4 regions of the Mesorhizobium sp. Cs1321R2N1 genome follow, and region 1 is predicted to be linked to each of the others. Evidence: riboswitches for the same ligand, from Rfam matches in the RefSeq annotation. Region 1 holds a riboswitch; each other region holds the start of a gene.
What was found. Region 1 has a riboswitch for cobalamin ahead of O7A61_RS17745 (DUF1636 family protein). Riboswitches for the same ligand answer to the same signal wherever they lie in the genome.

Region 1 (5,759 bases):
CGACCGCATAGCCGGTGCGGCCAGGGGCGCTGGGGTAATCGGGAATGAGGATCGCCAGCTTGCGTTCGGCGCGCGGGGTCTGCTGCAGACGGATGAAGGCCGCTACGCGCCTAGCCACTTGCTCAACACGATCCATTTCCGGCCGGTTGGCCAAGGCGCGGTGGCCCAGCGCCGGGTCGACATCGCTCTCGCTCTTGAAAGAGATGGCGCCGGCAAGGATGCGGCCATCGAGTTCGGGCAGCACGACATGCATGGCAAGGTCGGCGGGCGCCAGTCCCCGCTGATTGTTTTCCCACACGTCGCGGCGCGTGGTGCCGACGATGACCTGGAAGACAGGCACGCCGGCGCGGTCGAACGGGGTTTCCACGCCGGGCTCGGCGCCAGAAGCGAAAGCGGTCGCGGTGATGATGGCGGCGGGTTTCAGCGATGCGATGGTATTTTCGACGAACGCCAGGGACACCGGATCCTTGAGACTGGAAACGAAGATCGGGACCGGTGCCAGTCCCTGGGAGTGTAAAGCCTCGGCCAGCGCATCGATCGGGGCGACATCGGCTGCAAGCAGCATCGATCGGTAGAAGAGAATCGGGATGATGGGAGTGCTGGCATTTGAAAGGTCCGGCTGTTCTGCGACCCCCAATCCAGATTGATAGTAACCAGCTTTCGGCACGCTGACCGGACTGGCGACGGGCATATCTTGTCCAGCCAGGCCTGCCAGCCTGTGCACCAGGGCGCTCATATTGGCCGGGCCGCCCTCGCGGAAATAGCCGAGCAGGCCGTCGAGTTCGGCGCGCGGCAGCGTCGAGGCTTCGATCAGCCTGAGATCCTCGTCATGGCTTTCACCCGGAAGCAGCGCCAGTCTTATGCCGCGCTCGCGGGCGATTGCCGCGAGTTGGTCGCAGCCATAGCGCCACCAGTCGTAGCCGCCGAGGATGCGCACCAGGATCACCTTGGCATGGCTGGCGACGCTGTCGATCCAGAGATCCACGGACATGGGATGGCGCAGGTCGCGCAGTGCGGCGAGCCGCATCGACGGCAGGCGATCGGCGTCGGCCTTCCATGCCGCCGCCAGTCCGGCGAGATCGCTGTCGGTGAAGGACAAGGCAACGATATCCGCCGGCGCCTGCCGGAGATCGACAGGCTCGGCGAGGTCGTCGAGCGAGGCGGAGGTCGTGGTGAGGATGTGCATCGCGGCCCGTGCCTGAAATCAGCCGGCGAGGATACGTTCGATCGCCGGACGGTTCAGCCCCTTGAGGCCGATGACGACGAGGCGCGAGCGGCGGTCGTCCCCGGCGGTCCAGGCCCGGTCGTAGTAATGATTGACGCGCGGGCCGACGGCCTGCAGCAGGAGCCGCATCGGCTTGCCACCGACCTCGACGAAGCCTTTCACCCGCAGCACGTTTTCCTGTTCGGCGGCGGCGGCGACGCGTTTTGCCAGTTCGTCCGGATTGGCGATCGATGGGATGTCGACGATGAACGTGTCGAAGTCATCATGCTCGTGGTCGAATGCGCCGTCGTGATGGGATTTGCGGTTCTCGATGTCGTCCTCGACGGCGAGACCAAGCCCGAGCAGCACCGAGGGATCGACCTTGCCATGAGACGTCGGCACGATCTTTACGGCGCGGGCGGAGTGTTCGCCAATGATGGCATGGGCGCGGGCTGAGCCCTCGGCGTCCATCAGGTCGCTCTTCGACAGGATGATCAGGTCGGCGCAGGCGATCTGATCCTCGAACACCTCCTCGACAGGATCATCATGGTCGAGGCTTTCATCCCCGGCGCGCTGCGCCTGCAGGGCGTCCATGTCGTTGGCGACGCGGCCTTCGGCAAGTGCGGGACCGTCGACCACGGCGATGACGCCATCGACGGTTACCCGGCTCTTCACTGTCGGCCACTGGAAGGCCTGGACCAGCGGCTTGGGCAAAGCGAGGCCCGAGGTTTCGATCAGGATATGGTCGACCTTCGGCGTCAGCGACAGGATCTGGTCGAGCGCCGGCACGAAATCGTCGGCGACGGTGCAGCAGATGCAGCCATTGGCCAGCTCGACGATGTTTTCCTCGGGGCAGGTGTCGATGCCGCAGCCCTTGAGGATCTCGCCGTCGATGCCGATGTCGCCGAACTCGTTGACAATGATCGCGATACGCTTGCCGCCGGCGTTTTCCAGGAGATGGCGGACAAGGGTCGTCTTGCCGGCGCCGAGGAAGCCGGTGACGACGGTGCAGGGAACGCGGGAAACGGATGCGGTCATATCAAGTCTTTCAGCATGTCGGGGGGAGGGATGCGGGCAACGAGGCCGCGCTTGAGGCTGTCGGGCCGGCCCCGCCAGGGAATGAGGCCGTCGCTGGAGGTGGCGAAGAGTTTCGCGCCGGTGACGAGATCGGCGCCGCTGGTCGTGGTCAGATCGCCGAAAACATAGCTCCAGCAGCCGTCACGCAGGATCGCGGCGCTCAGTCGGCGTTTGCAATTGCCGAGGCATTCGACGGTGCGGATGCGGATGTTGTCGCCCGAGGCGGCTTGGCGCGTATCTTCGGCCAAAAGTTCGCCGGCCCGGGGATGGGCGTCCGAGCCGCTCTCGTCGCGACAGGAGGCGCAGACGATGACAGTGATACTGGCCAGGGAATCATCCTCGCCGGACGAAATGTCCGTTGTTTCAGCCGAAAAACTGCTGTCGCGATCCAAATCAGGCTCCTTGCCCGGAAAACCCGCCGGGCGATCGGATACTAGCATTCCAGACGGCAGGTCTCCTGGCTCGCGGGTCATCGCCTTGGGTAGCCGCCTTCCCGGGACAATCCCAGTGGCTTTCGGCCTTGGCTCTTCGCTCACAGTTGCGGGGACAGCCGCGGATTTGGGATTTTCAATCCCGCACCGCATTCCCTCTTGGCTCCTCCCTTTGCCGAGAGGAGACCGTCTGGATCCGATTTAGGCTCTTGCGGGCAGCGGTGTCAACGCGAGCTTACGACACCGCGATGTCGGACAGCGCCGGGCCCAGGTCGCCGGCAGGCGTCACTTCGATGCGTTCGAGGCCAAGCCAGCCCTGCATCTGCTTCAATTCCTCGAAAAGCTGAGCGGCGGTATCGGGCGGTGCGCCGGGCTCGGCGTAAGCAGCATGAGCACGCAGGACACTTGCCGGCCGGTCTGCCTTGAGGTCGACGCGCGCCACGATCCTGTCGCCGAGCAAGAAGGGCAGGACATAATAGCCGTATTGGCGCTTGTCGGCCGGCGTGTAGATCTCGATCCGGTAGTGAAAATTGAACAGCCGCTCTGAGCGCGAGCGCTCGAAGACAACGGGGTCGAACGGCGCCAGCAGGGCGCGGGCCTCGATCTTGCGTGGCAATCGCGCGTCCCTATAGAGGTAAGCCGGCTTGTCCCAGCCCTCGACGCGGACCGGCAGCAACTCGCCGAGTTCGACCAATTCCTCCAGCCGGCCTTTCATGTCGGCGGGGGAGAGTCGAAAATAGTCGCGCAGGTCGCCCGATGTCGCGATGCCGTGGGCGCGGGCGGAGATGCGCAGCAATTCACGATGTGCATCCTCGGCGCCCGGTACTGGCAGGTCGAGAATCGCCTGCGGCAGCACGCGCTCTGGCAGGTCGTAAAAGCGCTCGAAGCCGCGCCGGTGCGCCGTGGTGATGCGCCCGGCCCAGAACAGCCATTCGAAGGCATGCTTGGCGTGGCTCCAGCCCCACCAGCCGCCGGAGCCTTTCTGGCCCTCCAGCGCGGAAGCGGCGACCGGGCCGCGCTGGACGACCTCGCGGTAGATCTCTTCTATGTAGGCGGCGTGCTCGCGGCCCCATTTGGCCAGCCCCAGATACATTTCATCGCCTTGCTCGGCGCGCTGCATGCGCCAGCGCATCAGCGGGTAGGTTTCGACCGGCAGGAACGAGGCCTCATGCGCCCAGTATTCGAAGACCGTGCGCTTGCGGGTCACGGCGGCGTTGTCGAGCAAAGCGAGGGGATAGGGGCCAAGACGCGAATAGAGCGGCATGTAATGGGCACGAACCACCGCACTGACGGAATCGATCTGCAGCAGGCCGGTGCGGGACAGAACGCGGGCGAAATGGCGGCGGTCGGGCGTGCCGGCTGGGCGGGGATCGAGAAATCCTTGAGCGGCAAGCGCAATGCGCCGGGCGGCGGCAAGCGAGATCTTTTCCTTCATGCGGATGCGTCCCTGATGGACCTGTCTGGCGTCGTTGCAAGGCGTGATTCCAGCCCATGCTAGCAGGGTTTTGGCGGCAACCGTGTCAGGAGAAAAAAGTGGAGTAAAGTGCGAAGGAAATCAAACAGGAGCGTATGGGACCAGTTTCTCCCGGATTGCCGTCCAGCTCGGTGTTTTGAACAAGGTTTGACTTGCTTCGCTGGAAGTGCTGCGCTAACCCTCGCCGCGTTGCAGCATAGGCTCCTTAAAACGGTTCAGCGGTTAAACTGTCACGCTTCCGCATTAAGGTCCGGTGCTGTAATCAACGTGGATTGGCGCCAACGGAAAGCCGCTGCATGAACGCACTCCTCAGTTCGTACCTGCCCATCGTCCTGTTTATTGGCGTGGCGCTGGTGGTCGGTCTGGCGCTGCTGGCCGCGCCGTTCCTAGTAGCCTACCGCAACCCGGATCCCGAGAAGCTGTCCGCCTATGAATGCGGATTCAACTCGTTCGACGACGCCCGCATGAAATTCGACATCCGCTTCTACCTGGTGTCGATCCTGTTCATCATCTTCGACCTGGAAGTAGCCTTCCTCTTCCCTTGGGCGGTGTCCTTCTCGAAGATTGGCATGCTCGGTTTCTGGTCAATGATGGTGTTTTTGGCAGTGCTGACCATCGGCTTTGCCTATGAATGGAAAAAAGGAGCGCTGGAATGGGATTGAACGACAGTTCAGGCACCCTCGTCGCGCCGAAGCCCAAGGGTATCATTGATCCCAACACCGGCAAGCCGGTGGGGGAGGACGATCCCTTCTTCCTCGAAATCAACAACGAGCTTGCCGACAAGGGTTTTCTGGTCACCTCGACCGAGGCGCTGATCACCTGGGCGCGCAGCGGTTCGCTGATGTTCATGACCTTCGGTCTGGCGTGCTGCGCGGTCGAGATGATCCACACCTCGATGCCGCGCTACGATTCGGAGCGCTTCGGTGTCGCGCCGCGCGCGTCTCCGCGCCAGTCCGACATCATGATCGTGGCCGGCACTCTGACCAACAAGATGGCGCCGGCGTTGCGCAAGGTCTACGACCAGATGCCGGAGCCGCGCTACGTCATCTCGATGGGCTCCTGCGCCAATGGCGGCGGCTACTACCACTATTCCTATTCGGTGGTGCGCGGCTGCGACCGGGTCGTGCCGGTCGACATCTATGTGCCCGGCTGCCCGCCGAGCGCCGAAGCCCTGCTCTACGGCATTCTTCTGCTGCAGAAGAAGATCCGCCGCACCGGCACGATCGAACGGTAAATCCATGGCCGCATCCCTTAGCGAACTGTCGACCTATCTCGGCGAGAAGCTGATCGGCCGCGTCAATGACGCGGTGCTCGCCTATGGCGAGCTCTCCATCAATGTCGAGCCGCGCGACCTGGTCGAAGTGATGACTTTCCTGCGCGACGATGCCCGCTGCCAGTTCATCTCGATCATCGATATCTGCGGCGCCGACTATCCGTCGCGGGCCAAGCGCTTCGACGTCGTCTACCATCTGCTGTCGCCGAAACAGAATGTCCGCATCCGGGTCAAGGTGCAGGCCGACGAAGAGACGATGGTGCCGTCGATCACCGGCGTTTATCCAGGCGCCGACTGGTT
Region 2 (5,759 bases), on a different contig from region 1:
GGCAATGCAGCGGGCGTAGATCTTCCACCAGCCGAAGGCGGTGAGACCGGGGTCGGTGTAACCGAAGAATTCCAGGTCCCAGGTGAAATGGTAGCTTGCCATCGCGATCAGCGCGATGCCGCGCAAAATATCGATGGCAACGATGCGCTTCGATGGCTCCGGAACGGGTGCGGTCGGCGTGTGGATGCTCATGGTCTCGCGATCTGATTCAGCCCCTCCAAGACGACTATCACGGTTGCACTGGATAGAAGAAGACCGGTCGCCTTGGCCTGACCGCGCGGCGGAGCCCGCGCCAGCCGCCGAATTGGGCCAGCGCGGGAAAGCCTTTGACCGGCTTCGCTTTTTGCCGGGTGTGCGTCGGTTTCCTCTTAATGGGCCTGAAATATCCACGGCAGATTTGACGCCGCGATTCTGCTTTGGGGAAGCAATGTCCACGCATGTGCGCCATCCGATCTGGCTTCCGGCCCTCAAGGCCGCGGATGCGCGCACCTTCGCCTCGCTCTACGCGGTCGAGTCCTTCGCCCGCGCCATGGTGTCGAGCGTCATCCCGATCCAGGCCTACGAGATACTCCACAACGAGCAGATCGTCTCGATCCTCTACACCGTCGTATCCATGCTCGGCCTGTCGGTGACCTTGTTCATGCCGATGCTGATCCGCCGCTTCGCGCGGCGCTGGGTCTACACGGCAGGCGCCTGCCTGCTCGCCATCGGCTCGCTGTTCTTCGTCACCCACACGCTCGCTGGACAACTCGCCGGCATGCTGTGCCGCGTCATGGGCGCCAGTGCGCTGTCGATCACACTCAACCTCTACATCATGGACCACATCCGCAAGACCGACTTCATGCAGGCCGAATCGCTGCGCATGGCGTGGTCGATGGTTGCCTGGACGGGCGGGCCGACGCTTGGCATTTTCCTTTATGCGCATTTCGGCATCTATGCCGCGCATGGCGCGGTGGCGGTTTTCGCCATGGCTTTGCTGGCGCTGTTCTGGACCTACCGGCTGGGCGACAACCCGTCGATCCGCCCGGGCAAGACGCGGCCGGCAAATCCGCTCGCCAACATCGGCCGCTTCGTGGCGCAGCCAAGGCTCAGGCTCGCCTGGCTGATCGCCTTCGGCCGGTCCTGCTTCTGGACGACGTTCTTCGTCTATGGACCGCTGTTCATGGTGATCACCGGCGAGGGTGAACTGGCGGGCGGCCTGCTGGTCTCGGCCGGCAATGCGCTGCTGTTCATGGCGATCTTCTGGGGCAAGGCAGGAAAACGCTTTGGCGGCCGACGCACCATGACGTTTGCCTACTTCGCCATGTCGGCGTCGCTGCTGGCGGCGGGCACGGTCGGAGCGGCAGAGCCGTTGCTGACCGGCGCCTTCCTGTTGTGCGGCGCCTTCTTCACCATCGCGCTCGACGCGCTGGGCTCGACCGCCTTCATGCGCTCGGTGCGCTCCTATGAACGCGCGCAGATGGCGGCGGTCTACCGCACCTATCTCGACTTTTCCGAATTGACGCCGCCGCTGGTCTATTCGGTGGTGCTGGCCTTCTTCGGATTGGGATCGGTGTTCGTCACGCTCGGCCTGCTGGCGGCGTTTTGCGGCTTCATGACCTGGCGCTACCTGCCTAAATCCCTCTAAAAAATCAGAGCGAAAGCTCAGCATGGCGCTCGCGCACCCAATTGTGGAAGCCGTGCAGCTCATATTCCTCGGGCATCAGCACGCCGGCTGTATGACGCATCGAGCGCAGGCCCTTCTGGTTGATCTCGCAGATCGCGGCATCCTCCTCCAGCACCTGTGTGCCGAAGGCGACGATGTTGTCGATATCGGTGGCGGCGAGCGCCTCGGGCGCGAACAGCCATTCGGCGGTCAATTCGGTCTGTTCGGGACCGAGCGGCACCAGCCGCACGGTCCTGACATAGTCGACATGGCCGACGATGAACATCGAGGGCAGGCTGGTGGCATAGGTCTGGCCGGCGGTGCGTTCCGCCTGCGTCAAGCCGGGGAAAACCGGCCCATGCGTCTGCCCATCACGCGACCATGTTTCAGCCCCGGCGCGCAGGCCGCCGGAGAATTCCGGCGCATCATTGTCGGCATGGCGCGTCCATTCGGGATCGTCATGCCGGCTCATCAGGCCGCGGCCATAGATCGGCACCAGCCGCGACAGGTCCTTGTGGACGCCCGGGCAGTGCAGGCACTCGTTGAAGTTTTCCCAGAAAATCTTCCAGTTGCAGTTCATCACCTTGCGCAGCACATGGCCTGACACCAGCGTGTCCAGCGGCCAGTTGCCGAGGTCGCCGGAGGCCGGGTCGAAGGATGACAGCGCTGAGCCGGCGGCATCTTCAGCAAGATTGACGAAGACGAAGCCCCGCCACACCGAGAGTGCAACGCGATAAAGCGGGTGGTCGGCCTTGTCGAAGCCGTCGGGCAGCGATTTCGACGGTACACGCACCAGATCGCCACGCAGCGAATAGGACCAGGCATGATACGGGCAGGTGATCAGCCGCGCCTTCAGGTGTCCTTCGCCTTCCTGGCAAAGCTGCGAACCGCGATGCCGGCACGTGTTGTGGAAGGCATGCAACGCGCCGGCGTCGTCGCGCAGAACAAGGATTTCCTGCGTACCGACGCGGAAGGTGCGGAATGCCAAAGGCTGGGCAAGGTCGGCCTCGCGGCAGACGAGCAGCCAATTTCTGTACCAGATGGCGTCGAGATCACGCTGATAGGTCTCCTGGTCCCAATAGGCCGATGAGGGCAGCGTCGGCTCGGTTCGGGTCAGGCCGTTATAGGGCTCGCGCTCGCTGGCATCGGGCTGCATGGCTGGCTTCCTGTGAGGGTTGGCAGCCGACACCCGGCCATGAAGTTTGTCAATCAGGAGGGGAGCGGCCTTGCCGATACGACGCTCCTGCGCTGGCGGCTGTCGGAATTTGGTTTGCCGCGCGCGGCGAATTTCCCTATAGTCACCAACGTCGTCGGTTCCTTTTTGGAGCCAAGAGGGAATGCGGTGCGGGCGAGGTTTTGCCCAATGTCGTGGCTGCCCCCGCAACTGTGTGCGGTAGTCCTCTCCATATGCCACTGAAGGTTTTCCTTCGGGAAGGTGGGGAAGGGCGCTTATCCGCGAGCCAGGAGACCTGCCGGCGACAGGAAACTGACTTCGATGCCCTCGGGTGGAGGGCGAAAGGACAAGACATGACTACCGCTTCCGTCTCCCTCGGCGCCTCCGTCTCCTCGCAGGCGCGCTTCATGCAGCTCGCGCTCGCGGCGCTGCTCGGCATGTTCGTCGTTGGCTTTGTCGGTTTCTCGCATATCGATGCGGTCCACAATGCCGCCCACGACTATCGCCACTCGATGGCATTTCCCTGCCACTAACGAGGATCTGACATCATGAATCTGTTTCGCAACGTCGTGTTCGTCGCGGCGATCGCGGGGCTTGTGGCCGGTGTCGTTCTCGCCTGCATGCAGGCCTATGCGACCGTGCCGCTGATCCTCAAGGCGGAAGTCTACGAAAAGGCCGGCGGCGGCCATCACCATGACCACGCGGCCGCACCGGCGGCCAGCAACGATGCGGTGAGCACGGTCGCGCCCGCTGGGAATGCGATGAGCTCTGCCGCGCCCGCGACCGCCGACGCCATGGCGCCGGCGGTGGAAGACGAAGGCTGGGCGCCGGCCGACGGTTTCGAGCGTTTCGCCTTCAGCGTGGTTGCCAATATCGTCACCGGCATCGGCTTCGCGCTGGTCCTGGTCGCGGTTTCCGAGTTTGCCGGCGGCGTCGGCAATTGGCGCCAGGGCGTGTTCTGGGGGCTGGCCGGCTTTGCCGTGTTCACGCTGGCACCAGGCCTTGGCCTGCAGCCGGAACTGCCGGCGATGCCGGCGGCCGATCTGCTTGCGCGCCAGATCTGGTGGACCGCGACGGCGGCGGCGACCGCCATCGGCCTTGGCCTGATCGTGTTTCGCAGATCGCTGCCATTGACCATCCTTGCCGTCTTGCTGATCGTTGCCCCGCACATCGTCGGCGCGCCGCAGCCCGACAGTTTCGAGACGCCTATCCCGGAAGGCCTGCACCATCAGTTCGTGGTGGCGGTGACGGTGACCAATCTGGTGTTCTGGCTGGTGCTCGGCGCGGTCGTGGGCGTGGTGCGCAGGCGCTTCACCGGCACGGCGACCAGCTTGCGCGACAGCTTTGCCTGATCGCGGCAAGCTGATTTTCATCATCGGCGGCGCGCGCTCCGGAAAGAGCGCGCACGCCGAAACATTGGCGATGGCATTGCCCCCGCCATGGGCGTATGTCGCCACGGCGCAAGCCTATGACGACGAGATGCATGAGCGCATCGCACTGCACCGCTCCCGGCGCGGCGAGGGCTGGTCGACCATCGACGCGCCGCTCGACCTTACCGAAGCGCTGGAGGCTTTGCCGGATGATCAGCCGGTGCTTGTCGACTGCCTGACGCTATGGCTCACCAATCATATGCTGGCCGGTCACGACGTCGAGGCGGAGTGCCGACGGCTGGCGGACGTGCTGTCGCGGCCGCGCGGACCGTGGTTCGTCGTGTCGAACGAGGTCGGGCAAGGCATCGTGCCCGACAATGCGCTGGCCCGGCGTTTTCGTGACGATGCCGGCCGGCTCAACCAGCGGGTCGCCGCGGTTGCCGACACGGTGCTGCTGATGGTGGCGGGGCTACCGCTCAAGGTGAAGTGAAATGACTGACATCGACGACAAGGATGAAGAACGCCATCGCGCCAAGATGGCCAAGCGCAAGGCGGTGCAGGACGCCGAGGTTGCGAGCAAGACGGTCGAGAAGGGGTTGCTGATCGTCAACACCGGTCCCGGCAAGGGCAAGACCACGGCCGCCTTCGGGCTGGCGCTGCGGATGCTCGGCTACGGCAAGCGCGTCGGCGTCGTGCAATTCATCAAGGGCAAATGGCATACCGGCGAGAAGGATGCGTTTGCCGCCTTCGGCGACCGCGTCGTCTGGCACGCAATGGGTGAGGGTTTCACCTGGGAGACCCAGGACCTGAAGCGCGATATCGCCGCTGCCGAGGCCGCCTGGGCCAAGGCGCTGGAATTGATCGACGATCCCTCGATCAGCCTTGTCGTGCTCGACGAGCTCAACATTGCGTTGCGCTACGACTATCTCGATCTCGATAAGGTGGTTGTGGCGCTGAAAGGCCGGCGCGAGGACCTGCATGTCGTCGTCACCGGCCGCAACGCCAAGCCAGCGCTGGTCGAGGCTGCCGATCTGGTCACCGAGATGGGTTTGACCAAGCATCATTTCTCGGCGGGCGTGAAAGCTCAGCAGGGCATCGAGTTTTAGAAAACCAGAACAGCGATCACCGCGATCAGGCCGAACAAGCCAATCAGCAGGAAATCAGCGACACGGTAGAGTTTCAGCGCGCGCCTGATGTCGCCGCTGTCGACATCGCGGCGGCCGCCTTCGCCCATGAAGATGTCGTCGACCATGACACCGCCATAGCTGCGTGGTCCGGCAAGCGCGAGCCCAAGCGCGCCGGCCATGGCCGCTTCGGGCCAGCCGGCATTGGGCGAGCGGTGTTTTTTCGCGTCGCGCCGTACCGCTTGCCAGCCGCCGTGGGGGTCGGCGCCCTCGACCAAGAAGGAAGCGAGCACGATCAGCAGCGCCGTCAGCCGCGATGCCGGCAGGTTGATCCAATCGTCGAAGCGCGCCGCCGCCCAGCCGAACGCCTCATGGCGTGGGGTGTGGTGGCCGATCATCGAATCGGCGGTGTTGGCCGCCTTGTAGGCGGCGCCGCCGGCCAGCCC
Region 3 (5,759 bases), on a different contig from region 1:
ATGCCGGCCGACATTGCGCCGTCGCCGATGACTGAAATGACATTGTTGCGGCCGCCTGAGAGGTCGCGGGCGGCGGCCATGCCGAGACCAGCCGATATGGACGTCGAGGAGTGGGCGGCGCCGAACGGGTCATACTCGCTCTCGGCTCGGCGGGTGAAGCCCGACAAGCCGCCTTCCTGGCGCAAGGTGCGGATGCGGTCCCGGCGTCCGGTCAGGATCTTGTGCGGATAGGCCTGATGGCCGACATCCCAGATCAGCCGGTCATCGGGTGTGTTGAAGACATAATGCAGCGCCACTGTCAGTTCGACCACGCCAAGGCCGGCACCGAGGTGGCCGCCGGTGTGGGAGACAGCATCGACCAGTTCGGTGCGCAGCTCGGCCGCCAGTTGCGGCAATTCGCTCTCGGCCAGCGTGCGCAGGTCGGCCGGGACGCGAACCTTGTCGAGAAGCGGCGTATGCGGCGTTGCGTTCACGTTGGGCCCAGACTCTCTTTTCATCGGCGGGATAGGCCGCCGGCTGGCGAAAGTAAATGCGTGTCGGTGACGCGGATGGTCAGCCCCTCACCGCTCAGCCTTCCGGCAGCGGAATGAATTCTTTCTCATCGCCAGGAACGATATCGAAGCGGCCGGTCTTCCATTCCTGCTTGGCCTGCTCGATGCGCTCCTTCGACGAAGAGACGAAATTCCACCAGATGTAGCGCTTCGAACCGAGCGAGGCGCCGCCGAACAGCATGAAATGCGCACCGGTTTGCGACGATATGACGATCTCGTCGCCGGGCCGGAACACCAGCAGCCGTTCGGCCGGAAAGACGTCGCCCGAAATCGAGACTTCGCCCTCCAGCGTGTAGATGGCGCGCTCTTCCGCATCGGCCGGGATTTTGACGCTGGCACCGGGCCCCAGCCGCAAATCGGCGTAGAGCGTGTCGGAATCTGCCCGCACCGGGGACCGCAACCCTTGGAAGTCACCGATGACGACGCGGCCGCTGACGCCTTCGGCATCGATCTCTGGAAGCCGCAGCGCCGCTGTGTTCTCGAACACCGGTGCAACCTCTTCCTTGCCGTCCGGCAGAGCCAGCCAGGTCTGCAGGCCGGAGATCGACATCGGCGCGCCGCGCAATTCCTGCGGCGTGCGCTCGGAGTGGACGATGCCACGGCCCGCGGTCATCAGGTTCACGTCGCCGGGCTCGATCACCATTTCGGTGCCGAGCGAATCGCGATGCCTGATCTTACCATCGAACAGATAGGTCACTGTCGACAGGCCGATATGCGGGTGCGGACGAACATCGAGCGCCTGGCCGGCGCGCATGATCGCGGGGCCCATGCGATCGAAGAAAATGAACGGCCCGACCAGCCTTCTCTTGGCGGTCGGCAAGGCGCGGCGCACCTCGAAGCCGCCAATATCCTTGGCGTTGGGGATGACCATCAGTTCGATCTGGTCGCTGGCGAAGGCATCGCCGGCCTCAGGGTCTTCCCCCGGGAAGAAGCTCATGAACTCTCCTGGTCAGCGCTCGGTGGCCGCTTTGGACATGTCAGGCGAACCGGATCGCCGCCTTTGCTCTCAGTTTGGCTGCCACCTCTTCGCGATTGCGCGGATGCTGGTGGGTTTCCAGGGAATCAAGCAATTCGCGTGCGGATGCCGCGATGGCTTCGACCGCATGATCGAACGCATGCTGGTTCTGTTTCGACGGTCGCGTCGTTCCGCTGAGCTTGCGGACAAACTGGAGTGCCGCGTCGCGGACTTCGTCATTGGTTGCCGGCGGATCAAAATTGAACAGGGTCTTGATGTTTCTGCACATCGCTTCCGTATCTCCTCTTGTCCGTTTCAATCGGGACGAGTTGTATCCTCAATCATGATCGTGTCCAAAAGTCGGTAAGCCTGCTCCGGACCTCAGTCCGCGTCGAGCGGCTCGGTTCCAACCGGCTTGCCGTCGCGCGACAGCCTGATCTTCTCGACCTTGTCCTCGGCGGCCTTCAGCAACCGGTCGCAATGCACCTTCAGCGCCTCGCCGCGTTCGTAGATCCGGATCGACTGGTCGAGCGGCACGTCGCCACGCTCCAGATCATCGACGATCTTCTCCAGCGCGTCGAGTGCCTGCTCGAAGCTCATCGCCTTGACGTCTTCGTTGATCTCACCAGTCATCATTCATCCTTTCATCAGTCGCCCGACATGGGCGCCGACCGAAAATGCCAATCCCTGCAGATCGTAGCCGCCCTCGAGCACGCTGACGAGCCGGTTGCCGCTATGGCGTGCGGCGCGCTGCATCAGTTGGCCGGTCGCCCAGTCGAAATCGTCCTCGGTAAGATTGATCTCCGCCAGCGGGTCGCGATGGTGCGCGTCGAAGCCGGCCGAAACGATGATCAAATCGGGCGCGAAATTGTCGAGTGCCGGGAGCACGCGCGACAGGAAAGCATCGCGAAAAACCTCGCTGCCGGTCTGCGGCGCCAGCGGCGCGTTGACGATATTGCCGGCGCCGGTCTCGTTCTTCGCGCCGGTGCCGGGATAGAGCGGCATCTGGTGCGTCGAGCAATAGAGCACCGAGGGATCGTCCCAGAAAATATCCTGCGTGCCGTTGCCGTGGTGCACGTCCCAATCGACGACGGCGACACGCTCCGCACCATGCTTCTTCTGCGCATAGCGGGCAGCGATAGCCGCAGTGTTGAAGAAGCAGAAGCCCATGGCCGTGGTCTTTTCGGCATGGTGGCCGGGCGGACGAGCCGCGACGAAGACATTGTCGGCGCGGCCCGCAAAGACGTCGTCGACGGCGGCATTGGCGGCGCCGATCGCGGTGATCACCGCCTGCCAGCTCTTCGGGCTGGCGGTGGTGTCGGCGTCGATGCGGGCGAGGCCTTCAGCGGGAATGGCGGCACGCACGCGCGCGACGAAATCGGCGGGATGCGCATAGAGGATGGTCGCCTCGTCGCCTTGCGGTGCCTCGGCGCGGTCAAGCGCGGCAAAAGCTTCGTCGTCGAGCACGCGCTCGATGGCGCGCAAGCGGTCGGGCCGCTCGGGGTGACCTGGCGGGGTGATGTGTTCGAGGAAGATCGGGTGCGTGTAGAGACGAGTGGCCATGTCCCCCTTATCTAGTGCCCCGGCGCCGTGATGGCCATGCGTTGCGGCTTGATCGCTGGGGAAAATCACGCCTGCGTCCATTCATGTCGCTGCGGGCATTGGCGTCGCCGGCGCTTCGGCGTAAGGTCGCCGCCACTGCCTGGTGCCTGCCGGAGGTTTGTTTTAGCCGCATTTCTGCGACGCCAAGTGATTCCACTTGGGAGCAAATGCTCTGGCGGGAGAATCGGGAACACGGTTTGATGCCGTGGCGTGCCCAACGCTGTGAGGGGGACCGCGCCGGTAAATGCCACTGTCGATGACGGGAAGGCACCGGACGTGGGTTGATCCCGAGCCAGAAGACCGGCCTGGCAGGCATCGTCATCCGCATGGTCAGGCGGATGATATCAGAGCGACGTGCGCCCTCCTGGACGCACAAGTACGCTCTGAGAATTTGAACTGCTGCAATCGCAAGGGGACAAGCGATGCCGGAAGCTATGACCGCTCCAACGGCCGATGGATTTGATCAGATCGCGCGCGACGCGGTTTACCGCGCCATGTTCACGCGGCGCGACGTCCGCAGCCATTTTACATCGGAAGCGATCGACGACGAGGTGCTGGCGCGGCTTTTGCTCGCCGCCCATCACGCGCCGTCAGTCGGCTTCATGCAGCCTTGGAATTTCATCGTCATCCGCGATGCCGCGCGACGGGCGGAGGTGCGCGATCTGTTCTTGGCGGCGCGCGAACAGGAACTGCCGGCAATCGAGGCGGACCGGCGGGCGCTTTACCGCAAGCTCAAGCTCGAAGGCATCTGCGAAAGCGCATTGAACATCTGCATCACCTGCGACCGCGAGCGCTCGAAAGCCTCGCCGCTGGGACGCTGGCACAATCCGGAAATGGATCTCTACAGCACGGTCTGCGCGGTGCAGAATTTTTGGCTGGCGGCACGCGCCGAGGGAGTCGGCGTCGGCTGGGTCAGCATCATCGAGGCGCAAGCGCTGAAGAGCCTGCTGTCCATCCCCGATCACGTGACGCCGATCGCCTATCTCTGCGTCGGCCGTGTCTCGGAGTTCGCGCCAAAACCGGATCTCGAAACGCATGGCTGGGGCCGACGGCTGCCGTTGCCCGACCTGATCATGAGCGAGACTTTTTGTGGGCAAGGCGAAGCGCCGCTCAAATCGACAGTGGCCCGCTTCAGCACTGTTGCCGGTGGGCCCGCCAGCCCAACCGATCAGCGTGTCGCGCCGGCCGTGCCCCAGCGCGAACCGTCGAAGGTGGAGAGCGCCTTGCGCTTGAGTTCCCGGAACTTCGACGAGGCATCGGCCAGCCTGGCGTCCCAGGCGGCATCGGGCACCTGACCCTCGATGGTCTTGAAATAGACCTGCATCAGGCAGGCGATGGCGAACGGCTCGATGAACGCCGCCTTAAAGGCCCAGGCAAAGACGATGGCCAGAACGAAGGCCCAACCGGCGAGCTGTCCTGGCATGACGTAAAGAATGGCGGCTGCCGGGGCCAGCATCAGCAGGAAGATGACGAAGGAGACCCCCCACATGATCACGGCCAGCCAGACGGCGTTCTTGAGCATGATCTTGCCGTTCTGGGCGTAGAGCACAACGCCTTGCCGCGCGGTCTCGAAGGGCGAGGACGAATTGATGCGGATGTTGTAGCCGAGAATGATCTCGTCGACATAGGTCAGCGACAGGCGGATCACCGTGTTGAGGAACGAGACCAGGCCGCTCAGGCCCGGAATGGGCAGGAAAGCCGCGATGCCGCCCAGCAGGCCGGTGATGGCGCGGATGGCGCCCTTGACCAGCTGGTCGACGACGAAAAGGATGTTCGCCTCGGCAAAACGCTCGGTCACAACCCCTTTCGCATAGGCGATCTGGTTCTGGCCGTCGGGTACGTCGTGGCCGTCGATCAGATGCACCATGACGGCGATATGGCCTGCCTTGACGACGTAGAGGATGTATTCGCGAATCCAGTAGACAGCGATCGAGACGAGGCCGAAACCGACAATCCCGCCCCACATGGCAAAGGACAACGGCCCGTCGGGATCGGTGGAGATATGGCCGACGCCATAGCCGACCGAGGCACCGGTGCCGGTGGCCATGATATAGGCCAGCGTGATGCCGAAATAGACGATCATACGAAAGACGATGAAAGGCCAGGTCCGCATCATGATGGACACCGACCTGCCGATATCGAAATCCCACATACCCCGAATCCCCCAGAGGTGGCTGTGGAGGATGCGCCCAAACCGTCTATTGTCAATTGCGAGCGGTGGCGGAGCCCGATTGCGGGTCAGTTTGGCCGCGCCTCCGGCTTCTCGAGCAGGCCTTCGAGCAATTGCTTGAACGCTGCCACCACCTTCCTCGACGTCGCTTCGGGATCGTTCGAGTTGGCGATCCGCTGCGCGGCCTGGCTGCTCGCCCCGTTGATCAGCCGCGCCGCGGTCTCGGGATCGAGGCCCGGCACGACCACCCCGTCCTGTTGCAGCGCGGTCAGATGATCGGTCATTGAACCGACGCAGGCATTGGCATTCGACCACTGTGCCGGGTCGCCCAGCACGGCCGGACCGTCCCGGAACATGATGCGCTGGATTTCCGGCTCCAGCGCCATTTCGATGTAGGTCGTGCATTCGTCGACGAAATGCTGCCAGCGGGTCGGCGCCCTCGACGCGACCTCATTCACCCGCGCGGCCATTTCCGCATCAA
Region 4 (5,759 bases), on a different contig from region 1:
TCGACGCTGCGGCTGACCGCCAATGCCGGAGATCTTCATATCTTCGATGCGGATGGACGGTCGTTCGCCCTGCAGGAAGCGGAAGCAAAAGCCGCCTGAGACCACAAGCTGTCTCGACAACGCAAAAAGAGAGCGGCGGGCAAGCCCGCCGCTCTCTTTTGTATATTACCACGGCTGGTTAGTTGTTGCCGAAGAGGTTGCGGTCTGCGCCCTGAGGGGCGGACTTCTGTACGTCGCCCGACGAATTGAGCAGCTTGTAGACAGGCGATTCGCTCTTGCGGATCGAGCCCGTATGCGAGGTGTCGACGTTGACGGTCGCCTGCTTGTTGATGTCGGTGCCGCCAACGTTGTCGTTGCCGGCATAGGCGCTGCCAGCGGCAATCAGAAGAGCGGCGGCGGTAAGAACAATCTTTTTCATTTTGGTACTCCGATTTTTTCGAATTCAAGGGGCGGGCTGAGCGCGCCGTCCTTGCTTGAAGAGATGTTAGTTGTTGCCGAACAGGTTGCGATCGGCGCCGTGCTGGACGGGCTCCTGGCTGGCAGGAGCCGACTTGTCGACCGACGCGGTGTACGAGTTGTCCACCGCGGCGGCAGGCTGGTTGGCACCGTTGGAGCCATAGTTGTCGCTGGCAAAAGCGCTGCCGGAAATGGCCAGAACGGCGGCGGCGGCAATAAGGATCTTGTTCATTTTAGGTACTCCTGAATTTCTTGAATTCCGCCGGATCGGCGGGCAAGCCCGCCAATCCGTGGGGACAGGCCGTTAGCGGCCGAAGAGGTTGCGATCGCTGCCCTGAGCAGGCGTCTGAGCAACAGGCTCCGACGTCTTGGTGGAGGTGGAAGCGGTGTACGAACTGTCCACCGCGGCAGCAGGCTGGTTGGCGCCGTTCGAACCGTAATTGTCGCTACCAGCGAAGGCGCTGCCGGAAACAGCCAGAAGGGCGGCGGCAGTGAGAATGATCTTTTTCATTTTTTGGTACTCCAGTATTTTTCCGTCCGTCTAGCGGCGTGTCTTGGGATTAAATCGCGTCGTTCGGACAGCCCCGATGTGGGAGAGCACCCTTGCCGTTTCCAATCACGAAGTTGTTCAGCGTGGACCATGACTCCACCACTTGAAATTGTACCAGCGCCTTCCGCATCTCTTATTTTATCTTGTGATATCAGTTAGTTACGTTAAAACAGCGTCCTGATCACCAACTGTGTCGGAGGCTCGGCGTTCACAGCGTCTTGCACGCACCGTCAACAGAAACGAACCGTTCGGTTCGATTTTAGCCTCCTCTAATAGTCACTTTTTGAAACTGTTAACCTATTTGCTGCCGGCAAAGGGGTCGGCGCGGCTTGGCGACAGAAGGCGATTCCAATCGGCTACAAGCCTGTCATGACGATCCAGCATGCGTGTCGCGCCGCATGGATGCGATGTCGCTTTCATGCCGATGTCGCAAAGTCTGTCGTGGTTAGATCAGGCATCTCAGGTGCCGCTGCGTGACGACGGAGCGGAGAATTGGGAAGCCGGTCAGATTCCGGCGCTGCCCCCGCAACGGTGGTGGAGTTCAAGTCGCAACGGGAGACCACTGGGCGAAAGCCTGGGAAGGTGTCGCGATGGTCCGCAAGGGACAACTCCAGAGCCCGGAAACCAGCCCGAGATCGCTAGAACTCGACTGATCGCGGTGGGCGGTCAAGAGGCGGATGGTGTCTGTCCGGCTTTTCGCCGATCTGCGCCCAGTCCTTCCTCAATCACCACCAGTTCAGTCCTTGAAACTGAGGACAGGACATGGACGCGCGCAACGACATGCTGAGGCTCTTGAACAGCCGCAGACAAGGCTTTTCGCTGGAACAGCCCTTTTACACCGACCCGGACTACTTCAAGCTCGACATGGAGTTGATCTGGTATCGCGACTGGCTGTTCATCGGCCATGATTGCGAATTGCCCAAGCCGGGCAGCTTCATCACCATGCAGATCGGCGATTATCCGGTCGTGCTGGTGCGCGATCAGCAGGGCAAGATCAACGCCTTCCACAATTCCTGCCGCCATCGCGGCAGCCGCGTCTGCAATTCCGACAAGGGCACGGCCGCCAAGCTGGTCTGTCCCTATCACCAATGGACCTACGAGCTCGACGGCCGGCTGCTGTTCGCCCGCCAGATGGCCGATGGGTTCGACAAGAGCCAGTTCGGCCTGAAGCCGGTCGCCTGCGAAAGCGTCGCCGGCCATGTCTTCATCTGCCTGGCCAAGGAGCCAGCCGACTTCGCGCCGATGCGGGCGATGATCGAGCCCTACCTTTTGCCGCACCGGCTGCGTGAGGCAAAAGTCGCCTTCGAGAGCACCATCATCGAGAAGGGCAACTGGAAGCTGGTCTGGGAGAACAACCGCGAATGCTATCATTGCGCCGGCAACCATCCCGAACTCTGCAAGACCTTCCCGGAAGCACCGACGGTGACGGGCGTCCAAGGCGCCGACAGCGACCCGGAGATGCTGGCGCACTGGGCGAAATGCGAAGCGGCCGGCCTGCCGAGCAAGTTCCGCATCGATCCGGCCGGCCAGTATCGCGCGACCCGCGCGCCGCTGCTGCGCGATGCCGTCAGCTACACGATGACGGGAAAGCGCGCGGTCGAGAGGAATCTTTCCGACAGCGTTTCAACCAACCGCATCGGTTCGTTGCTGCTTTACCACTATCCGACGACCTGGAACCACATCCTGGGCGACCACGCCGTCACCTTCCGAGTGCTGCCGATCAGCGCCACGGAAACGGCGGTGACGACCAAATGGCTGGTGCACAAGGATGCGGTCGAGGGCGTCGATTACGATCTCGCAGAACTCACCCATGTCTGGACCGAGACCAACGACCAGGATCGCCGCATCGTCGAGGAAAACGCCTTCGGCATCCTGTCGCCGGCCTACGAGCCAGGCCCCTATTCGGAGATGCATGAGGGCGGCGTGATCCAGTTCGTCGAGTGGTACGCATCCTTCATCGGGCCACGGCTTGCCGAAGGCGGCCGGCCGGCCCTGCGCAGCGTTGCCTAAGGCATATCGCTAGAGACGGCGGTTTTGGACATGCGCGGAACAAAAGGGACAAGAGGATGAATGCGATGACGGATCTCGGCCTCTATCGCCATCTCGACCAGATGGCGCCCTGGAACGACAGGTTGCAGGTGCTGGAAGTGACCGGCGTCACCGACGAGGCGCCCGACGTGAAGACCTTCACCTTCCGGTCCGACAACCAGACCTGGTTCCGCTACAAGCCGGGCCAGTTCGTGACGCTGGAATTGCCGACACCGGACGGGCCGCTGATGCGCACCTATACGCTGTCATCGTCACCGTCGCGGCCATTCTCGATCGCGGTGACGGTGAAGGCGCAGGTGGGCAGCATCGGCACACGCTGGATGTTCGATCACCTGGCGCCGGGCTCGCACGTCAAGGCCTATGGACCAGGCGGCGACTTTTCACTGCACAGCCATCCGGCGGCGAAATATCTGTTCATCTCGGCCGGATCCGGCGTGACGCCGATGATGTCGATGCTGCGCTGGCTGAACGACTGCGCGCCATGGACCGATGTCGGCTTCGTCAACTGCGCGCGGCGCCCGGAAGAGATCATCTTCCGCAAGGAGCTGGAGCTGCTCGGCGGCCACATGCCGGGCCTGTCGCTCGGCTTCATGATCGAGGAACGGTCGAGCCGCGAGGGCTGGTATGGCCATATGGGCCGCATCGACGCTATCCGGCTGCCGCTGCTGGCGCCGGATTTCCGCGAACGCGAAATCTTCTGCTGCGGCCCCGACCCCTTCATGCGCGCCGTGCGCGGCATGCTCGAAGCCGCCGGCTTCGACATGGCAAAGTACCATCAGGAGAGCTTTGCCGCGCCGACCGTTGAGGAAATCCCGGTGCCATTCGCGGCGCCGGCGCAGGACGGTGTGGCTGTCCCCGTCGAAGCCGCAACGCCGATCCGCTTCGCGCTTTCGGACGTCGACGCCGACTGTGTCGCCGGCCAGACCGTGTTGCAGACGGCGCGTGCTTCGGGCGTGCGGATACCGGCGGCCTGCGAATTCGGCCTGTGCGGAACCTGCAAGGTGAAGAAAGTCTCCGGCAGCGTCGAGATGAGCCACAATGGCGGCATCCTCGATCACGAGATCGACGATGGCTTCATCCTGGCCTGCTGTTCAAAGCCACTGTCGGCATTGGAAATCGAGGCTTGATCCGCCCGGCCTTCGACTGATCCGGGAATGGTCCGCGCCTTGCCGGCACGGTCGGATCGGCCTCAAAATGCACACCCTACGAAAAAGAGCCGAGGGCACAATCGCGGCAGTCGTTCCTCTATGACGATGATGTCCGGCTGTCAGCCATCATCGAGGTCTCGCGTTCGCGGGCTCTTATGTCGGCAAGCATCCATGCCGACAGGGACAAGGGCACCAATACGCCGATGCCAAGCCCGATACCGTTCACCAGATGGGCGATGGCAGGGTAGAGCCAGACGAGCGCCAGGAAAATCCGGGGCATGTTGGCGCGCGTCGAAAAAAGGTAGGCCACGGCGACGGCAAGACCGACCGTGTCGTAGCTGTAGCCGTACGGCGTCGCGACCGTTGCCAGCACGGCGGTGAGGACCACTCTTTCGCCGTGCTCGACCTGCCGCCAAGGCAACCAGACCCAGATGGAGGCACAGATTGCGGCAATGGTCGCAACGGCTTGCATCACATAGGCCACCGTCAGTCCGGCGCCGCATGCGCGCGCCAGGAAGAACATGGTTGCGGCATTGGCCTGGTAGGGTTGCGGATAGGGCGCCTCCAGGATTGCCGTCATCAGGGGGCGGGTTTCGGTCCAGAACAGATGCCAGACGTCGAACCCGAGCGAGAGCCCGGTCAAAATGAACAGCGTGGCAGATGACAGGGCCGCGGCGGCGATGGCACGCCAGTTGCCGCCGGCCAGCAGGCAGAACGGCACCAGAATGCCCAGATGCGGCTTGATCGTCAGCAAACCGAACAGCAGCCCAGCCAGGATTGGCCGTTTTGGCGCCACGGCCAGCCCGCCAATGAGAAGAGCCGTCGTCAGGGCACCGTTCTGGCCGAAGATGGCGTTGATGAAGACGGCCGGACACACAAGGACGGCCGCTTCGGCCCGCGTGCCCAGCTTCAGCGGCCGCACCGCCAGCCACAGGCAGAAGAGGGTGCCGAAAGTCCAGATGAAATAGGCGGGAAAGATCGGCAGCAGCGCGAGCGGCGCGCCGAAGACCAGGATGCTGGGCGGGTAACTCCATTCCTGGTTGGGAAGATCGGGCGAAAACATCCGCCGCAGGGCCGCGCGATAGCTGTCGACGTCAAACAGCCAGGCTACATGGCCGTCGAGCGCCATGCGTCCGCCGGCCCACAGATTGGTGAAATCCCAATAGGGCAGCCGGTCACTGAGCTCGGAGAAGCCGTGCTCGTCGAAGGTCCACAAGGCAAGATAGTAGCGCAGCCCGATCAGGATTCCGGTGCACAGCACAAGTGCCGCGAAACGGATATCGGATCGAAAAGGGGCAGTCTGGTTGACTGGTGCCATTGCGCTGTTTTCCAAGACCCTGGCAGTCTTGATAGGGGGCGCGCGTTAAGATCGGCTTATTTGGAGGTCTCGTCGGGCTTCGTCACCCGCCGCAGCGTCAGATTGATCCTGCCGCCGTTTTTGAGCAGCGCCGAGGTCGAAGGGTAGATGCGGTCGACGCCATGGAAGGCAAGGCGACCCTCGCCGCCAAGCACGACGACATCGCCGCTTTTCAGCCTGAACGATTTGGTAGCGCCAT

Region 2: it holds a riboswitch for cobalamin, as region 1 does, so the genes downstream of both, O7A61_RS14275 (CbtB domain-containing protein) here and O7A61_RS17745 (DUF1636 family protein) in region 1, are expected to answer to the same signal.
Region 3: it holds a riboswitch for cobalamin, as region 1 does, so the genes downstream of both, bluB (5,6-dimethylbenzimidazole synthase) here and O7A61_RS17745 (DUF1636 family protein) in region 1, are expected to answer to the same signal.
Region 4: it holds a riboswitch for cobalamin, as region 1 does, so the genes downstream of both, O7A61_RS26195 (aromatic ring-hydroxylating oxygenase subunit alpha) here and O7A61_RS17745 (DUF1636 family protein) in region 1, are expected to answer to the same signal.

What each region holds. Positions count from the first base shown of each region.
Region 1 covers NZ_JAPYKP010000066.1:1,288-7,046, forward strand. The annotation lists partial or broken gene O7A61_RS17735 (cobaltochelatase subunit CobN) at 1-1,186, opposite strand, end outside; gene cobW (cobalamin biosynthesis protein CobW) at 1,205-2,242, opposite strand; gene O7A61_RS17745 (DUF1636 family protein) at 2,239-2,673, opposite strand; cobalamin riboswitch at 2,712-2,918, opposite strand; gene O7A61_RS17750 (winged helix-turn-helix domain-containing protein) at 2,948-4,147, opposite strand; gene O7A61_RS17755 (NADH-quinone oxidoreductase subunit A) at 4,483-4,848, shown strand; gene O7A61_RS17760 (NuoB/complex I 20 kDa subunit family protein) at 4,839-5,420, shown strand; gene O7A61_RS17765 (NADH-quinone oxidoreductase subunit C) at 5,425-5,759, shown strand, end outside.
Region 2 covers NZ_JAPYKP010000045.1:10,309-16,067, forward strand. The annotation lists gene O7A61_RS14260 (heparan-alpha-glucosaminide N-acetyltransferase) at 1-192, opposite strand, end outside; gene O7A61_RS14265 (MFS transporter) at 428-1,627, shown strand; gene O7A61_RS14270 (aromatic ring-hydroxylating oxygenase subunit alpha) at 1,632-2,801, opposite strand; cobalamin riboswitch at 2,940-3,136, shown strand; gene O7A61_RS14275 (CbtB domain-containing protein) at 3,173-3,352, shown strand; gene O7A61_RS14280 (CbtA family protein) at 3,368-4,171, shown strand; gene cobU (bifunctional adenosylcobinamide kinase/adenosylcobinamide-phosphate guanylyltransferase) at 4,164-4,679, shown strand; gene cobO (cob(I)yrinic acid a,c-diamide adenosyltransferase) at 4,681-5,295, shown strand; gene cbiB (adenosylcobinamide-phosphate synthase CbiB) at 5,292-5,759, opposite strand, start outside.
Region 3 covers NZ_JAPYKP010000031.1:20,703-26,461, reverse strand. The annotation lists gene dxs (1-deoxy-D-xylulose-5-phosphate synthase) at 1-497, opposite strand, end outside; gene O7A61_RS11260 (pirin family protein) at 568-1,488, opposite strand; gene O7A61_RS11255 (DUF2277 domain-containing protein) at 1,529-1,795, opposite strand; gene O7A61_RS11250 (exodeoxyribonuclease VII small subunit) at 1,888-2,139, opposite strand; gene O7A61_RS11245 (histone deacetylase family protein) at 2,143-3,069, opposite strand; cobalamin riboswitch at 3,237-3,430, shown strand; partial or broken gene bluB (5,6-dimethylbenzimidazole synthase) at 3,531-4,190, shown strand; gene O7A61_RS11235 (hypothetical protein) at 4,277-5,260, opposite strand; gene O7A61_RS11230 (TetR/AcrR family transcriptional regulator) at 5,347-5,759, opposite strand, start outside.
Region 4 covers NZ_JAPYKP010000142.1:9,574-15,332, forward strand. The annotation lists gene O7A61_RS26175 (ABC transporter ATP-binding protein) at 1-99, shown strand, start outside; gene O7A61_RS26180 (DUF680 domain-containing protein) at 179-418, opposite strand; gene O7A61_RS26185 (DUF680 domain-containing protein) at 485-688, opposite strand; gene O7A61_RS26190 (DUF680 domain-containing protein) at 761-967, opposite strand; cobalamin riboswitch at 1,451-1,653, shown strand; gene O7A61_RS26195 (aromatic ring-hydroxylating oxygenase subunit alpha) at 1,769-3,016, shown strand; gene O7A61_RS26200 (hybrid-cluster NAD(P)-dependent oxidoreductase) at 3,082-4,182, shown strand; gene O7A61_RS26205 (glycosyltransferase family 87 protein) at 4,301-5,521, opposite strand; gene O7A61_RS26210 (alpha-ketoglutarate-dependent dioxygenase AlkB family protein) at 5,578-5,759, opposite strand, start outside.